3 regions of the Staphylococcus chromogenes genome follow, and region 3 is predicted to be linked to each of the others. Evidence: riboswitches for the same ligand, from Rfam matches in the RefSeq annotation. Region 3 holds a riboswitch; each other region holds the start of a gene.
What was found. Region 3 has a riboswitch for S-adenosylmethionine ahead of metK (methionine adenosyltransferase). Riboswitches for the same ligand answer to the same signal wherever they lie in the genome.

Region 1 (5,387 bases), 940 kb from region 3:
TTGATTCAACAAACAGAAGAGTTAAAATCAGAGCGCAATAAAGCCTCTGAGGCGATTGCACAAAAGAAACGTAATAAAGAAAATGCGGACAATGAAATTAAAGCCCAACGTGAAGTTGGTGAAAAAATTAAAGCGATTGATGCAGAATTAAAAGAAGTGGATACTGCATTACACGATAAATTATCTCGCATTCCTAACTTAATTCATGATGACGTTCCTCAAGGCGCAGACGATTCTGAAAACGTGGAACAAAAAAGATGGGGAACACCAAGATCATTCGACTTTGAACCTAAAGCGCATTGGGATCTCCTAGAATCTCTTAAAATGGCAGACTTTGAACGTGCTGCAAAAGTAGCCCGTGCACGTTTTGTTTTCTTAACAGGTGAAGGTGCGAAATTAGAACGTGCGATAATGAACTACATGTTAACGAAACATACAACACAACACGGTTACCGTGAAATGGTAGCGCCTCAACTCGTGAACCCGAAAACAATGTATGGTACAGGCCAACTACCAAAATTTGAAGAAGACTTATTTAAAGTAGAAAAAGAAGGATTATATACTATTCCAACAGCAGAAGTACCTCTTACAAACTTCTACAGTGATGAAATTATCCAGCCGGGAGTCTTACCTGAGAAATTTACAGGTCAAACTGCATGTTTCAGAAGTGAAGCGGGTTCTGCAGGACGTGACACACGCGGTCTTATCCGTTTGCATCAATTTAATAAAGTAGAAATGGTACGTATCGAAAAACCAGAAGACTCTTGGAATGCGTTAGAAGAAATGACAAGTCATGCGGAAGCGATTTTAGAAGAACTTGGTTTACCGTATCGTCGCGTGATTTTATGTACAGGAGATATTGGTTTTGGTTCTAGCAAAACATACGACTTAGAAGTATGGTTACCAAGCTACAATGACTATAAAGAAATCAGTTCTTGCTCTAACTGTGTAGACTTCCAAGCGCGTCGTGCGAATATCCGTTTCAAACGTGATAAAGAGGCAAAACCAGAATATGCGCATACACTCAACGGTTCAGGACTTGCGGTTGGCCGTACATTTGCAGCGATTGTTGAAAACTATCAAAATGAAGATGGCTCAATTACTGTGCCAGAAGCACTTGTTCCATTTATGGGTGGTCAAACAGTCATCGAAGCTCTTTAAATTAAATAGATAAATAAAATAAAAGCTAAGACATCAACAGCGTGTCTTAGCTATTTTGATGTTGATTATTATGAGTAGGGGAGGGGAAAAGTTAGGGTTTAAACGCTTTTATATATATAAATTGTCTGAAAATTAAGGTGCATTAAAATGTTGTAAATTCAGCGTTTTTAGACATTCTTCAGTCTAACGTAAGACAAACTTCACGCTGACCTTGTAGAAATTTGATGTTGTTTATAATAAAATGGGTTTAATTTTTATGAAGGGGGTAGAAGAGATGGCTTACGTGACGTTCAAACAAGGGATTAAAGATTGTATCCCGACGTTACTCGGATATGCGGGTATAGGATTTTCCTTTGGCATTGTCGGTGTAGCTTCAGGTTTTGGCGTATTAGAAATTGCGCTTTTATCTATACTTGTTTATGCAGGTGCAGCGCAATTTATTATTATTGCGCTCATGGCTGTGCATACCCCCGTTTGGATTATTGTGCTTACGGCTTTAGTCGTGAATAGTCGCATGTTTTTACTCAGCATGACGCTTGCGCCAAGTTTTAAAAATGAACCTTTGTGGCATCGTATCGGCATGGGTACATTGCTCACTGATGAAACTTTTGGTATTGCCATCGCCCCGCATTCTAAAGGAGTGTTTATAGGGCGTCAGTGGATGCATGGTATCAATCTAACGGCTTATCTTTTTTGGATTTTGATTTGTATTTTGGGTGCCTTGTTAGGAGATATTTTACATAACCCGGAAGCGCTAGGTTTAGATTATGCCATTATTGCGATGTTCATCTTTCTAATGCTAAGTCAATTTGAAGGCGTGACAAAAACTAAACTGCGGATATATCTCTATCTCGTAGGTATCGTGACAGTGATGATGTTACTGTTAAGTGTAGTGATGCCGTCTTATATCGCTATTCTATTATCATCAATGCTTGCGGCATGTGTAGGGGTGGTGATGGAGCGATGATGTATATCTTATGGACGATTATTTTATCAGGTGTTGGGACGTTGATTTTACGTATTACACCGTTCATCGCGATTTCAAAATTAGAACTTTCTGATCGCATCATTCAATGGCTCTCTTTTATTCCCATCACGTTATTTACAGCACTAGTTGTAGATGGCTTCATCCTGCAACAACAAGGACAATGGGGTTATCAGTTCAATTGGATTTTTCTATGGAGTGCGTTGCCGACCGCACTGGCTGCATTACTCTCTAGAAGTTTGACTGTTACGGTGATTGTCGGTATTGTTACTGTCGCTATACTTCGACTATTTTTGTCGTATTAAAACAATTTGCAAGAATATTCTGAATGCGTTATGATAACTAATAATTGAATAGAACAAGCTTATTAAGAGAAGTTGAGGGATTTGGCCCTGTGATGCTTCAGCAACCACTTAGAAATAAGTACGGTGCTACAACCAACGAAAGAATCGAGTGATAAGTCGTTTATCGTTAATTTGAGTTGTATTGTCGTACTTAGGCAATACAACTTTTTTATATTTTTAGAGGGAGGGCATACTTTGGCGGAATATAAAGTAGATACGTTATATTTAGGAGAATTTACGATGGAATCTGGAGAAACGATAAATAATTTACAATTGAGATATGAACATGTCGGTCATCCGGGGCAACCCCTCGTTTTGGTTTGTCACGCCTTAACAGGTAATCATTTAACTTACGGTACGGAGGAACATCCGGGGTGGTGGCGCGAAATAATCGATGGGGGTTATATGCCTTTTCACGACTATCAGTTTTTGACATTTAATGTGATTGGAAGCCCGTTTGGTTCTAGCTCTCGTCTCACGGAAGAAAACTTTCCTATGCGACTGACGATTCGAGACATTGTCCGTGCGATTGAGCTCGGCTTACAAGCATTGCAATTTGAAAAAATAGAAGTATTGATTGGTGCTTCACTCGGTGGGATGCAAGTGATGGAGTTATTATACAATCAGAAATTTATTGTAAAAAAAGCAGTTATTCTTGCCGCAACTGCTAAAACCTCGTCTTACTCCCGAGCTTTCAATGAAATCGCACGTCAAGCGATTCATTTAGGGGGTAGGGAAGGCTTAAGTATAGCACGTCAACTGGGGTTTTTAACTTATCGCTCTTCTAAAAGTTATGAAGCCCGCTTCACGCCTGACGAAGTCGTAACATATCAAAAACATCAAGGCGATAAATTTAAAAATACGTTCGATTTAAACTGTTACCTGACACTGCTCGACGTCTTAGATAGTCATGATGTGTTCCGTGGGCGCGAGGATGTCTCTGACGTTTTTCAATCCTTAAATACAAAAGTGTTAACGATGGGTTTCACGGATGATTTATTATATCCAGACGATCAAGTCGCAGCGCTAGGAGAGTACTTCCAATATCATCGTCATTTCTTCGTGCCAGATAATGTCGGACATGATGGTTTTTTACTTAACTTCAATGATTGGGCCCCGTATTTATATCACTTTTTAGAACTTTCAAGATTCAGACGCTAAACTTAGACGAATATGTTACATTTTTGTTATAATTATGTAAATGAGGTGCACAGAGGTGGGCTGTATTTGAGTTGAAATAACTGAAATACAGCTCCACTATTGTTAACAATCTATTACAAAGCTTATTGTGGGTAACCTCCTCTTCGTAAAAGCCTCAATACAACTATTTTAAGCTTGTCAAAATATAGATGGTAAAAATGAAAGCGATGAAAGAGAGGGACACTCAATTTAATGCGCCCTTTACATCGCCATAGTTTCACTTTGACGTCTGTTGTAAACCCTTGTCAAAGCCTGTAAAATAGTGACTATAAATCTAAGTTTGGAAGTGGCGTTATTGTTTTCGAAAATTAAACCTAAAGAAACCCTTTTAGGTACCTTAGCCTTAATTGTGGTAGCTTTAGTCATGCATTTTATGCCAGTGCTAGGCGTTATCATTATCTTTTTTGCACCGCTTCCAGGAATCATTCTTTGGTACCGCTCTAAATATTCATTCGGTTTTGCAGCGCTCATTTCGATTATGGTTGCAACACTGACGGGGAGTTTGTTTGTACAAACCTTTATGATTATTTTACTCCTCGCGAGTTTAGTCATTAGTCAGTTATTAATCCAAAGAGTTTCTAAGGAACGCATATTGTATATTGTCACGATGGTGACGAGTATTGTGACGTTAGGTGCAATGATGATTTTACAAAGCATCAGAATGTTTCCCTATGCGCATGAATTGTTAGAACCTTATAGAAAAGTTGTTAACGAAGCAATTCGAATAGAAAATTTAGATGCCCAATCTTCAAAAGTGTTGGAAGCATCTGTAGAACAAATGGCAATCCAAATGCCAGCGTTTATTGTAGTGGGTCTCACGTTGTTCTTTATGTTGTCGTTACTCATTATTTTTCCGATTTTACGTCAATTTAAAGTAGCAACGCCGGTATATCGACCTTTATATTTATGGCAATTAAGTAAATCTATCTTTATTATATATGCCATTGCTTTGCTCGTAAGCATTGTGACAGAACCATCAACAACGGCTCAAAGCATCAGTTTAAACTTTATCATCGTCTTAGGTTTCTTACTTGTCATTCAAGGTTTAAGTTTTATTCATTATGCTTGTACACTTAAAAAGTTTCCAATAGGTGTGACAGTCCTTTTAATTATTGTAGGGATTTTCGCATATCCACTTACACGCCTGATTGGCTTGTTAGATCTTGGATTAAACTTAAAAAGCATGCTTAAAAAACGTTGAGAGGTGACAAAATGAAACGTCAATCGGTAAAGAAATCGTTACTCTTACCTTTTATATTGATTACGTTAATCGCGATTGCCAGTGTTGGTGTAAGCTTTTTCTTTAGTGTCGTATTTGGTTTTATCGCTGCGATAACACTGTTTATCGTGTTGATTGTGTGTGCTTTTTTATTTAGATGGACGTTTAAAAAACTAGATACGTACTTAGAAGATTTAAGTGGAAAAGTGACATTAGCGAGCAATCATGCTGTTAAAAATATGCCAATTGGGATTATTGTGTTAAACCAAAATGACCAAATCGAATGGATGAATCAATTTCTATCAGAACGGACAGAGCGTAACGTTATTTCCGATCCAATCAATGAAGTGTATCCCAACATACTGAAGCAATTGGATAAGGCGAAAGAAATTGAACTCACGCAAAATGGCTATACCTATCGTGTGAAATATTCCAAAAACGAAGGGATTTTATATTTCTTAGACATTACAGAAGAAGC
Region 2 (5,387 bases), 250 kb from region 3:
TTATTGATGGGTACACAAAAGGCGAAATTCCTGATTATCAAATGTCTAGCTTAGCGATGGCAATCTATTTCCAAGATATGACTGATGAAGAGCGTGCAGCTTTAACAATGGCAATGGTTGAATCTGGAGATAAAATTGATTTGTCTAATATTGAAGGCATTAAAGTCGATAAGCATTCTACAGGAGGCGTAGGAGATACAACGACACTCGTGTTAGCGCCACTTGTGGCAGCGCTTGGTATTCCTGTTGCTAAAATGAGTGGCCGTGGTTTAGGTCACACGGGAGGTACAATTGATAAATTAGAATCAGTAGAAGGATTTCATGTAGAAATTTCTGAAGACGAATTTATTCAATTAGTAAATGAAGCTAAAATCGCAGTGATTGGTCAAACTGGGAATTTAACGCCTGCTGATAAAAAAATCTATGCCCTTAGAGATGTCACAGGTACAGTCAATTCCATTCCTTTAATTGCGTCTTCAATCATGAGTAAAAAAATTGCAGCAGGTGCTGATGCGATTGTTTTAGACGTAAAAACAGGTAAAGGGGCGTTTATGCAAACAGTAGAAGATGCTGAAGCGCTCGCACATGCAATGGTAAAAATTGGTAATCAAGTAGGACGTCAAACGATGGCGATTATTTCTGATATGAACCAGCCATTAGGACGTGCGATTGGAAATGCACTCGAACTCAAAGAAGCGATTGATACACTTAAAGGACAAGGTCCAGAAGACTTAACAGAGCTTGTGTTAACACTTGGGGCTCAAATGGTGGTATTGGCGCAAAAAGCGGAAACGTTAGAAGATGCACGCGCACAATTGCAATCCGTGATTGATAATGGTGCGGCAGTTGAAAAATTCAAAACGTTTTTAAGTAATCAAGGTGGCGATGCTTCAGTTGTCGATGACCCTTCAAAACTTCCAACTGCGAAATATACATTTGAATTGCCAGCCAAACAGTCAGGGGTTGTCTCTGAAATGGTAGCCAATGAAATTGGGATTGCCTCAATGATGTTGGGGGCAGGTCGCCAAACAAAAGAAGATGACATTGATTTGGCTGTAGGACTTGTATTGCACAAAAAAATAGGTGACAAAGTGAGCGAAGGCGAATCTTTATTAACCATTTATGCCAACCAAGAAGATGTCGCCGCAGTGAAACAAAAATTATATGAAAACATTACAATCTCAGATTCCGCAGAAGCACCCCAATTAATTTATAAAATGATTACGGAGTAGATAAAGATGAAAACAGTACAACGTTATTTGATGGGCATTCCTTTTATAATAGTTGGACTATTACATTTTGTACATGAAGGTAAATTTAGAAAAATTGTTCCTCATTATTTGCCGTTAAGAAAAGAAGCGGTACTCATTACAGGTGTTTGTGAATTAATCATCGGGTTTGGGCTGTTATTACGCAAACCAGGTTATCTTTTTAAACATGCGATTATCGCTTTTTTATGGGCAGTTTTTCCAGCCAATATTTATATGGCCCGTCGTATTGATGACATTGAAGGGATGAATGTACCAAAACCACTTTTATATGCACGACTTCCATTACAATTTTTACTGATGAAATGGATTCGTCATTTATAACAAAAAACTAGGAATAGCGCTCATCTATAAATAGAAAGCCATCAAAATTTACCCGTAGATAAATTTTGATGGCTATTTTTCTTACGACTTAATTCATTTTAGCCTTCACCAAACACGTCATGCCATTGGTTGCGTTTGTCTAAAAATTCTCTTGCGATCGTTTGAGCGCCTTCTAAGGAATGGCTTGCCGCCCAACCGCATTGAACTTCATTACAGGCGGGTACTTCAGTTGCATTTAAAACATCTTGAATCGTTTTTTCAATAATATTTAATACGTCATCATAATCTTTGTGGTTGATGAGTGATACATAAAAGCCTGTTTGACAACCCATAGGGCTTAAGTCCACAATTTTATCAGAGTGATTACGAATATTTTCTGCCATTAAGTGTTCTAAACTGTGAAGTCCTGGCATATCCATATGTTCTTTATTGGGTTGCTTAAAGCGAATGTCGTATTTGTAAATGTCATCTCCGTTTTCACCTTGCATTTTACCTGCTAGACGTACATAAGGTGCAACAACTTTTGTATGATCTAAATTAAAACTTTCTACGTTCATTTTTGGCATCGAATTCATCCTCCTTCATTCGTTGATATCATTTTAACATAACTTCTAAAAGCCGTAATGAGTTACAAATCTTTCACTTTAAAAAAGCGTTATGCTTTAAAATAAAATGATTTCTTTCAGGCCAAATCTAAGATAAAATAGCACTACTTCCGAAAAATTGTGAAAATAATGAAAATACCATGACAAATGATCGAATTTCCGATAAAATGAGTAATAATTAAATACGAATTTATCAAGAGTGGTGGAGGGAATTGGCCCTGTGAAACCCTGCAACCTCATCGAACTTCGATAAAGGTGCTAAATCCAACAATGGTTAAGACCATTGAAAGATAAATGACACAAATGGCAATCAACGTTTGAGACGCTACTATTGATAAGTGGAAGTGTTTTATCGTTGGATGCTTTTTTTGTTTTGAAGGGAGACTTTTTAATGGTATCAGTGAGACAACGCATATTAGATTATATAGATAATCATCGGTTACATTATTTGGATATGAGTCATCAAATTCATGAAAGACCTGAAGTAGGAAATGAAGAATTATTTGCGTCGAGACTTTTAATAGACCAGTTACACGACCATGGTTTTGAGATAGAAAAAGATATTGCTGGTCATTCTACTGGGTTTATTGCGCGCTATGATAGTGGACAAGTTGGACCCACCATCAGTTATTTAGCGGAATACGATGCCTTACCTGGATTAGGACATGCGTGTGGTCATAATATTATCGGTACGTCGAGTGTACTTGCCGGCATCGCATTAAAACAAGTTATAGATGAGCTAGGAGGTTCCGTGGTTGTTTTAGGATGTCCAGCTGAAGAAGGTGGAGAAAATGGGAGTGCCAAAGCGTCTTATGTGAAAGAAGGGATTATTGATGATGTGGATGTCGCACTCATGATACATCCCGGTAACGAAACATATCCTACAATTCCAACTTTAGCTGTTGATGTTTTAGACATTAAATTTTATGGGCGCAGCGCACATGCTTCAGAAAATGCAGAAGATGCTAGAAATGCTTTAGATGCTATGCTTAGTTTCTTTAATGGTGTCGCACAGTTACGACAACATATCCATAAATCAGACCGGGTGCACGGTGTCATATTAGATGGAGGGAAAGCAGCCAATATTATTCCTGATTTTACACATGCTCGCTTTTACACACGAGCGACAACACGAAAATCTTTAGATCAACTGACAGAGCGCGTGCATCAAATCGCAAAAGGGGCTGCAATACAAACCGGATGTGACTATGAGTTTGCGCCAATTCAAAACGGGGTAAATGAATTCATCAAATCACCGCAACTTGATGCGCTGTTTGAACGTTATGCTACTGAATTAGGTGAAGAAGTCAGTCATGATGATTTTGGTTATGGCTCGACAGATACAGGAAATGTAAGCCATGTTGTACCGACGATTCACCCACATATTAAAATTGGACCACGAAGTTTAGTCGGGCACACGCATCGTTTCAGAGAAGCCGCTGCAAGCCCTATGGGGGATAAAGCTTTAATTAAAGGGGCAAAAATCATTGCATTGATGGGCGCGACACTGATTCAAGACAAAGATTTATTTAATACCATTCAAAAGGAACATCAATTATTAAGGGAGAAATTGTAAATGTTGGATGACTCAATTTTAAAACTGGGAGACTTATACGCGAAAGATGTGGTTTATACAGCACGACCTTCATACATTTCAAATCCATGGTTAGAACCCAATGAACATCAGTCTAATTTTTTAACTGGAAGAGAATTACTTATTGCCGATATGCCAGTGATTGTTCATGAAGCAAGTGTCACTGAAAAATTACGCACGTTATTTTCACATGTCAATCAGACGCTACCTGAGAATATCTATACTTTTAAAGATAAAGCAAGCTATGAAGCTTTATTACAAAATTTAACACAACAAGAACAAAAGCGTATTTACACACAATATGTTCACGGAGAAGATTTAATTGCGCCAGAACATTATGCGATGAATAAACAGGTGTTTATTGATTTAAATACCAAATCACGCATTCCAGAGTGGACAGATGGAAAATACTTGCCAAAACGACAAGTCGTCAAAATAGAAGATTTTCACGAAGCGTTAAAACACTGGGACCTCCCTCTTGTGATTAAACCAGGAGATGAACTTCCAACAGCAGGTGGTTATGGTGTTATGATTTGCTATAATCAAAGCGATTTGGAACAAGCGATTGCACGTATCGAAAATGCGAAAGCGGCCACACAAACTTTGATTATCGAACAATGTATCGAGACAGTCGACAATTATTGTGTCCAGTACGCCCTTCATCCAAAGAAAGGCATCATTTACTTAGGGGCTGCTAAACAACTGACAAACGATTACGGTTTTTACAATGGCAATGTGAATGCGATTGACGTTCCAGAGTCCGTGATTCAAGCGGGCTATGAAATTATGAAAATAGGCGTCGACAAAGGCTTCATTGGCGTCGCTGGATTTGATTTACTCGTCGATGCACAACAAAATATTTATGCGATTGATTTAAACTTTAGACATAACGGATCGACAAGTTTATTAGTTTTAGATCCTGTGCTCACCGGAAAATATCATAAATTTTACAGTTATATTTCTGGAGAAGATCAAGAGGCATTCTTTCAAACAATTGAAAAATATGTCAAAAAAGGAGTGCTTTATCCATTATCATTTTATGATGGGGAATATTTTCAACAACCTGTACCTTCGAGATTTGCAGGGATATGGCACGCCGATCATCCGGAAGAGATAGAGCGCTTAGAAGAAGCATTTAAGAAAGAAGCAAATCTTTCATCATAATGACAGCTCTTTTATAAACGATGTTTGACGAATTGAATGCCGTAGTTTATATTCAACTTAAAGAGAGCTCATTAAGAGAGGGAGAAAGGTATGTCATATAAAAATGAACGATTTTACAAAGATATTCTGACTAATGAGCAATTTTTTATTGCTGTTAAAGATAAAAAAATTGTGAAGCATGAGCACAATGGAAAACAATTATTTTGTTTTTGGACGAGAGAAGGCTTTGCTAAAGAATATTTGGAAAACTTGAATGTCGCATTTGATAAACTGATCACGATGGATATTGATCGTTTCACAACTTATGAACTTGACGATATGTTTGATGAGGAAGATGAAGCGGTTGTTAATGTGACGACGGACGCTGAAGGTCATGAAATTAGTATCTTATCTGCATTTAACGACATAATGACCGATATTGATCGATTACGT
Region 3 (5,387 bases):
GTACAAGGTGACTAATGCGCGTAATCTCTTCCAAATCATTTGTAGGCATAAAGATATTAGCCATGATATGCATATCTTCAGGACGAATTCGCTTTTCTTTTACCAATCGCTCACGTATGCCTAGCAATCTCATATCTGTAATGTACTCACTATCATTTTTAGAAAATAATTTTAAAGCATCAATTTCACGGTTTTTTGAGGAAACCATCGTGTCATATTCCTCTTTATGACGCGTATCTGATTTTTTCTTTTCGATGCGCGCCTTTTCTAACGCTTCTTTATGCTCATTGTTTAATTTTGTTTCTCTGGATTGATACTGATTCGCGTACGTTTCTTTAGCCTTTTTTTTGCTACGCAAGGCAAACAAAAATAAAACTAAAAATAAAAGTGCTAGTACACTCACAGCGATCAACCCAATCTGAATTGGATCTAATTGAGACATTAACAATTACCTACCTTTTTCTACATTTACTTTAATATATACATTATATAAAAAAGCACATCAAATCGCGAGTCTTTATAGAAAAAACATTATTTCTCTGAAGCGACCGCTTCTTTTAAAATCTCTGTTTTGTCTGTTTTTTCCCAAGGTACGTCAATATCATTTCGTCCAAAATGACCATAAGCTGCGGTTTGTTTATAGATAGGACGTTGTAAATCTAGCATTTTAATAATACCTGCAGGTCTTAAATCAAAGTTTTGTCGAACTGCCTCAATAAGAATATCTTCTGAAACTTTGCCTGTGCCAAAAGAATCTATTGATATGGAGACTGGTTGCGCAACTCCAATAGCATAAGCGATTTGAACTTCACACTTTTTAGCCAAACCTGCAGCCACAATATTTTTCGCAACATAGCGAGCGGCATAAGCGGCTGAGCGGTCAACTTTTGTTGGATCCTTTCCTGAGAAAGCACCTCCTCCATGACGGGCATAGCCGCCATACGTATCTACGATTATTTTGCGTCCAGTGAGACCTGCATCACCTTGAGGTCCCCCGATCACAAATCGACCAGTTGGATTAATAAAGAACTTTGTCTCTTCATCTATTAATTCTTTTGGAACTGTTTGATATATCACATGTTCTTTAAGGTCTTCTTGTATTTTTTCTAATTCGACTTCTTCGTGATGTTGTGTTGAAATGACGATGGTATCAATGCGTTGAGGTTGGTTATTCGAATCATATTCTACCGTTACTTGTACTTTTCCATCTGGTCTTAAATATTCTAATGTGCCGTTTTTACGCACTTCTGTTAAGCGTTTTGATAATTTGTGTGATAAATCAATTGGCAACGGCATATACGTATCTGTTTCATCAGTAGCGTAGCCAAACATTAAACCTTGGTCTCCCGCACCAATATTTAATGCTTCATCACTTTCATTATCACGATATTCTAACGCGCGGTCTACGCCTTGTGCAATATCAGGAGATTGTTCATCAATTGCAGTTAATACGGACATCGTTTTGTAGTCGTAGCCATATTTTGCTCGTGTATAACCGATTTGCTTCACTGTTTCTCTCACAACTTTAGGAATATCAACATAAGTTGAAGTTGAAATTTCTCCAGCTATTAAAGCCATACCTGTCGTTACAGTAGTTTCACAAGCTACTCGGGCATTTTGATCACCTTTTAAAATTTCATCTAAAATTGCATCAGAAATTTGATCTGCAATTTTATCGGGGTGGCCTTCTGTGACCGACTCTGATGTAAATAATCGTCTATTGTACGTCATAATAAGCTCCTTTGATTTTTAATAATTACGAAGTTCTCTCTCTAACTGAGCCAACAAAAAAGAGCCTTCACACTATAAAATAGAGAGAAGGCTCTAAACGTCCATTCGCTCTTATCGTTCAGACAATATTTGTCCGCAAACGGTTTGGCACCTTTCTTCATTAAGAAGAGGTTGCTGGGTTTCATTGGGTCCATGTCCCTCCACCACTCAGGATAAGAGAATCCGTTAAGCACTATATTACATAAATTTATGTTTAGTGTCAATTCCACCACAGCTTATGTTACTCAAATATATCAGCGATATCTCAATCTATTTATTTTTCTATTTTTCTTAATAAATTACCTAAATTTGGTAGGGATAATGAAATCAATGTGTTATACTCTTGAATTGTAAAGGCTTACATTACCGAAATAACTATTGGAGGGATTATTCATGTCATTTGACACACAAGCAATTGATGCTTTAATTCACAAGCCTTCATCTCACTTTCAATTAACAACGACAGAACTCTACAATAAAATTTTAAAACGAGAAGAAGCTGAATTGACTGAACTTGGCGCTATTAATGCTAAAACTGGAGAGTATACGGGTCGTTCTCCTAAAGATAAATATATTGTAGATAACCCTCAAGTGAAAGATGATATTGATTGGGGTCCAATTAACCAACCTATCTCTGAAGAAAAGTTTTTAAACTTATACTATCAGGTTATCGAATATTTAGATCAAAAAGAAGAAGTTTTTGTTTTCAATGGCTATGCAGGGAGCGATAAAGATTCCCAACTTGACCTTACTGTTGTGAACGAATTTGCTTGGCATAATCTATTTGCACAAAACTTATTTATTAAGCCTAGCTCAAAAGAAGAAGCCTCTAAGATAAAAGCAGACTTCACAATCATTTCAGCACCTACTTTTAAAGCCAACCCAGAAAAAGATGGCACACGTTCTGAAACATTCGTAATTATTTCATTTAAGCACAAAACTGTTTTAATTGGTGGCACTGAGTATGCAGGCGAAATGAAGAAATCAATCTTCTCTGTCATGAACTACTTATTACCTGAACAGGATATTATGAGTATGCATTGCTCTGCTAATGTAGGCCATAAAGGGGATGTCGCCCTATTCTTCGGTTTATCTGGTACAGGGAAAACCACATTATCAGCTGACCCTAATCGTAAATTAATCGGTGATGATGAACACGGTTGGAATGAAAATGGTGTTTTCAACATTGAAGGCGGTTGTTACGCAAAAGCAATTCATCTTTCAGAAGAAAAAGAACCACAAATTTTTAATGCCATTCGTTACGGTACTGTTTTAGAAAACTGTGTTGTCGATGCGCATGGTTATGTCGATTTTGATGATAACAAATTAACAGAAAACACACGTGCTGCCTACCCTATTCATCATATCGATAATATTGTCGTACCTTCAAAAGCATCACATCCTAACACAATTATCTTTTTAACAGCAGATGCTTTTGGTGTCTTACCTCCAATTTCAAAATTATCGAAAGATCAAGCGATGTATCACTTCTTAAGTGGTTTCACATCTAAACTTGCTGGTACTGAGCGTGGTATTACGGAACCACAACCTTCATTTTCAACTTGCTTTGGTGCCCCATTCTTACCATTAAATGCCAAAGTCTATGCCGACTTATTAGGTCGTTTAATCGACAAGCATGATGTAGATGTATATTTAGTGAATACAGGCTGGACTGGTGGAAAATATGGTGAAGGCAATCGTATTGAACTTCGTCATACACGAAAAATGGTTAATGATGCAATCAGTGGAAAACTTAAAAATTCAGAGTTTGAAGAAGATCACATCTTTGGCTTAAGTATTCCTAAGACGGTTGAGGATGTTCCTACAACAATTTTACAACCTATCAACGCTTGGACAAATAAAGAAGCCTATGACAAACAAGCCAGAGACTTAGTGGCAAGATTTAAAGACAATTTCAAAAAGTTTGGTCCAGAAACTGAACATCTTGAAAAATCAGGTGGATTTAAAGGGTAATAATAAAGCTGTGAATGCGTCTATTATAGACACTTCACAGCTTTTTATTTGTTTTATGGAATTCAATATTTTCCATCCATTGTTGAATCACTTTTAGTACTTGACACATCGCATTTGGCCGCGGAACATGTCCTTCATCAAGTTGGTAAAAAGCCTCAAATGTAGCTCCAACTTTTTTTAGATGGGCTTCTAAAGTATAAGCTTGATGAATCCCCACTTGCACATCTTTGCCTCCGTGAATAATTAAAATGGGGGGCGCGCTTTTGCCAATATGTTTCATCGCATCACGCTTTTCATAAGCTTGCAGCGCCTTTTTAGGATGACCCACCATTCGTCGTAACATCCCTCTCAAATCGACACGTTCTTCATACATTAAATGTAAGTCACTCACTCCACCCCAGATAATATAGCTATCTACTTGTGCATCTTGAAATGTTAAAAGACCTTGAATCCCGCCTCTTGAAAATCCTATCAAATGAAGATGAGCTTCTGGGAATTGCGCTTTTAAAATTTGAATAGCTACTGTCACATCCTTCAAATCTTCTCCCGCAAAATCATCTTGTCCCTCACTCCCGTTATTCCCTCGATAATACGGGGCAAATACTAGCGTATGATTATCAATAAATTGTAAGAGACGCGCAAGTCTCACGCGTCCGACTTGACCTTTTCCTCCACGTAAATAAACAATAATGCGTCGTACAGGTTGAAATGGGATTAAACTTAACCCTTTGACATGAAGACCTTCGACCGCATACGTTAATTCTTCGACACGGTGTGTTTGTAGTTGTGATGGCATCCGTTTACGATTAATAAAATCCAAGCTCACCCATCCTTTCAACACATTTCAATATGGCTGGATCTTCTAACAAAAAGCTTTTATTTATATCAGGAATATCATCAAGGGTCTCAAAACAAATTGGTCCATCAGTTTCAAAATAATCATTTTTAGAATCTATCGAATGAATAAAACAGACAAAGACATCTTTAGAAAACGTCCGTACTTCATTTGACACAGTATATTGCGCGATGTAGTAAGCCGCTTCCAATTGTCCTCCTGTCTCTTCATAGATTTCACGGGCCAATGCGATTTCACTCGACTCACCTTGCTCGCGTTTACCTCCTGGAAATTCAATGCCCCGACGACGATGTTTTGTAAATAACCATTGTTGGTTGAATCGTGTCAGTCCTAAGACATGATCCCCTGTTCGTTCATCATTTGGGCCACAAAAACGTAAAGTAATATGTTGGTTCTTCTGATCAATAAACTCCAAATGCCATTCCCCTTTACTCATTATGTTAAAATAAAATCAATACAAAAAAGGAGGTTTCAACTTTGAAACGACTCTTCATTGCACCTATACGGTTTTATCAAAAATTTATATCCCCTCTTACGCCCCCATCTTGCAGATTTTACCCAACATGTTCCAATTATACAATCGAGGCCATCCAAGTTCATGGCGCAATCAAAGGAACATGGCTTGGAATCAAAAGAATCTCAAAATGTCATCCACTCCATAAAGGGGGCTTTGATCCTGTACCTTTAAAAAAAGAAAACAAACATTAAAAAGGCTTTAAACAACGACGGTCAACCGTTGGGGGCTGAAAATATAATTGTCCGTCCCTAAGTTGACCTGATGTTGCAC

Region 1: it holds a riboswitch for S-adenosylmethionine, as region 3 does, so the genes downstream of both, metX (homoserine O-acetyltransferase MetX) here and metK (methionine adenosyltransferase) in region 3, are expected to answer to the same signal.
Region 2: it holds a riboswitch for S-adenosylmethionine, as region 3 does, so the genes downstream of both, PYW36_RS03245 (M20 family metallopeptidase) here and metK (methionine adenosyltransferase) in region 3, are expected to answer to the same signal.

Annotation. Positions count from the first base shown of each region.
Region 1 is NZ_CP118953.1:12,667-18,053, forward strand. Features, by position in the region: gene serS (serine--tRNA ligase) at 1-1,161, shown strand, start outside; gene PYW36_RS00055 (AzlC family ABC transporter permease) at 1,436-2,128, shown strand; gene PYW36_RS00060 (AzlD domain-containing protein) at 2,125-2,451, shown strand; SAM riboswitch class I at 2,508-2,609, shown strand; gene metX (homoserine O-acetyltransferase MetX) at 2,686-3,651, shown strand; gene PYW36_RS00070 (DUF2232 domain-containing protein) at 3,986-4,891, shown strand; gene PYW36_RS00075 (DHH family phosphoesterase) at 4,903-5,387, shown strand, end outside.
Region 2 is NZ_CP118953.1:697,213-702,599, forward strand. Features, by position in the region: gene PYW36_RS03230 (pyrimidine-nucleoside phosphorylase) at 1-1,232, shown strand, start outside; gene PYW36_RS03235 (DoxX family protein) at 1,239-1,592, shown strand; gene PYW36_RS03240 (S-ribosylhomocysteine lyase) at 1,691-2,158, opposite strand; SAM riboswitch class I at 2,385-2,494, shown strand; gene PYW36_RS03245 (M20 family metallopeptidase) at 2,589-3,773, shown strand; gene ldmS (L-aspartate--L-methionine ligase LdmS) at 3,774-4,955, shown strand; gene PYW36_RS03255 (DUF2750 domain-containing protein) at 5,046-5,387, shown strand, end outside.
Region 3 is NZ_CP118953.1:948,948-954,334, reverse strand. Features, by position in the region: gene PYW36_RS04695 (NERD domain-containing protein) at 1-442, opposite strand, end outside; gene metK (methionine adenosyltransferase) at 532-1,731, opposite strand; SAM riboswitch class I at 1,840-1,950, opposite strand; gene pckA (phosphoenolpyruvate carboxykinase (ATP)) at 2,164-3,744, shown strand; gene PYW36_RS04680 (alpha/beta hydrolase family protein) at 3,779-4,564, opposite strand; gene ytkD (RNA deprotection pyrophosphohydrolase) at 4,551-5,015, opposite strand; gene yidD (membrane protein insertion efficiency factor YidD) at 5,078-5,308, shown strand; gene menC (o-succinylbenzoate synthase) at 5,305-5,387, opposite strand, start outside.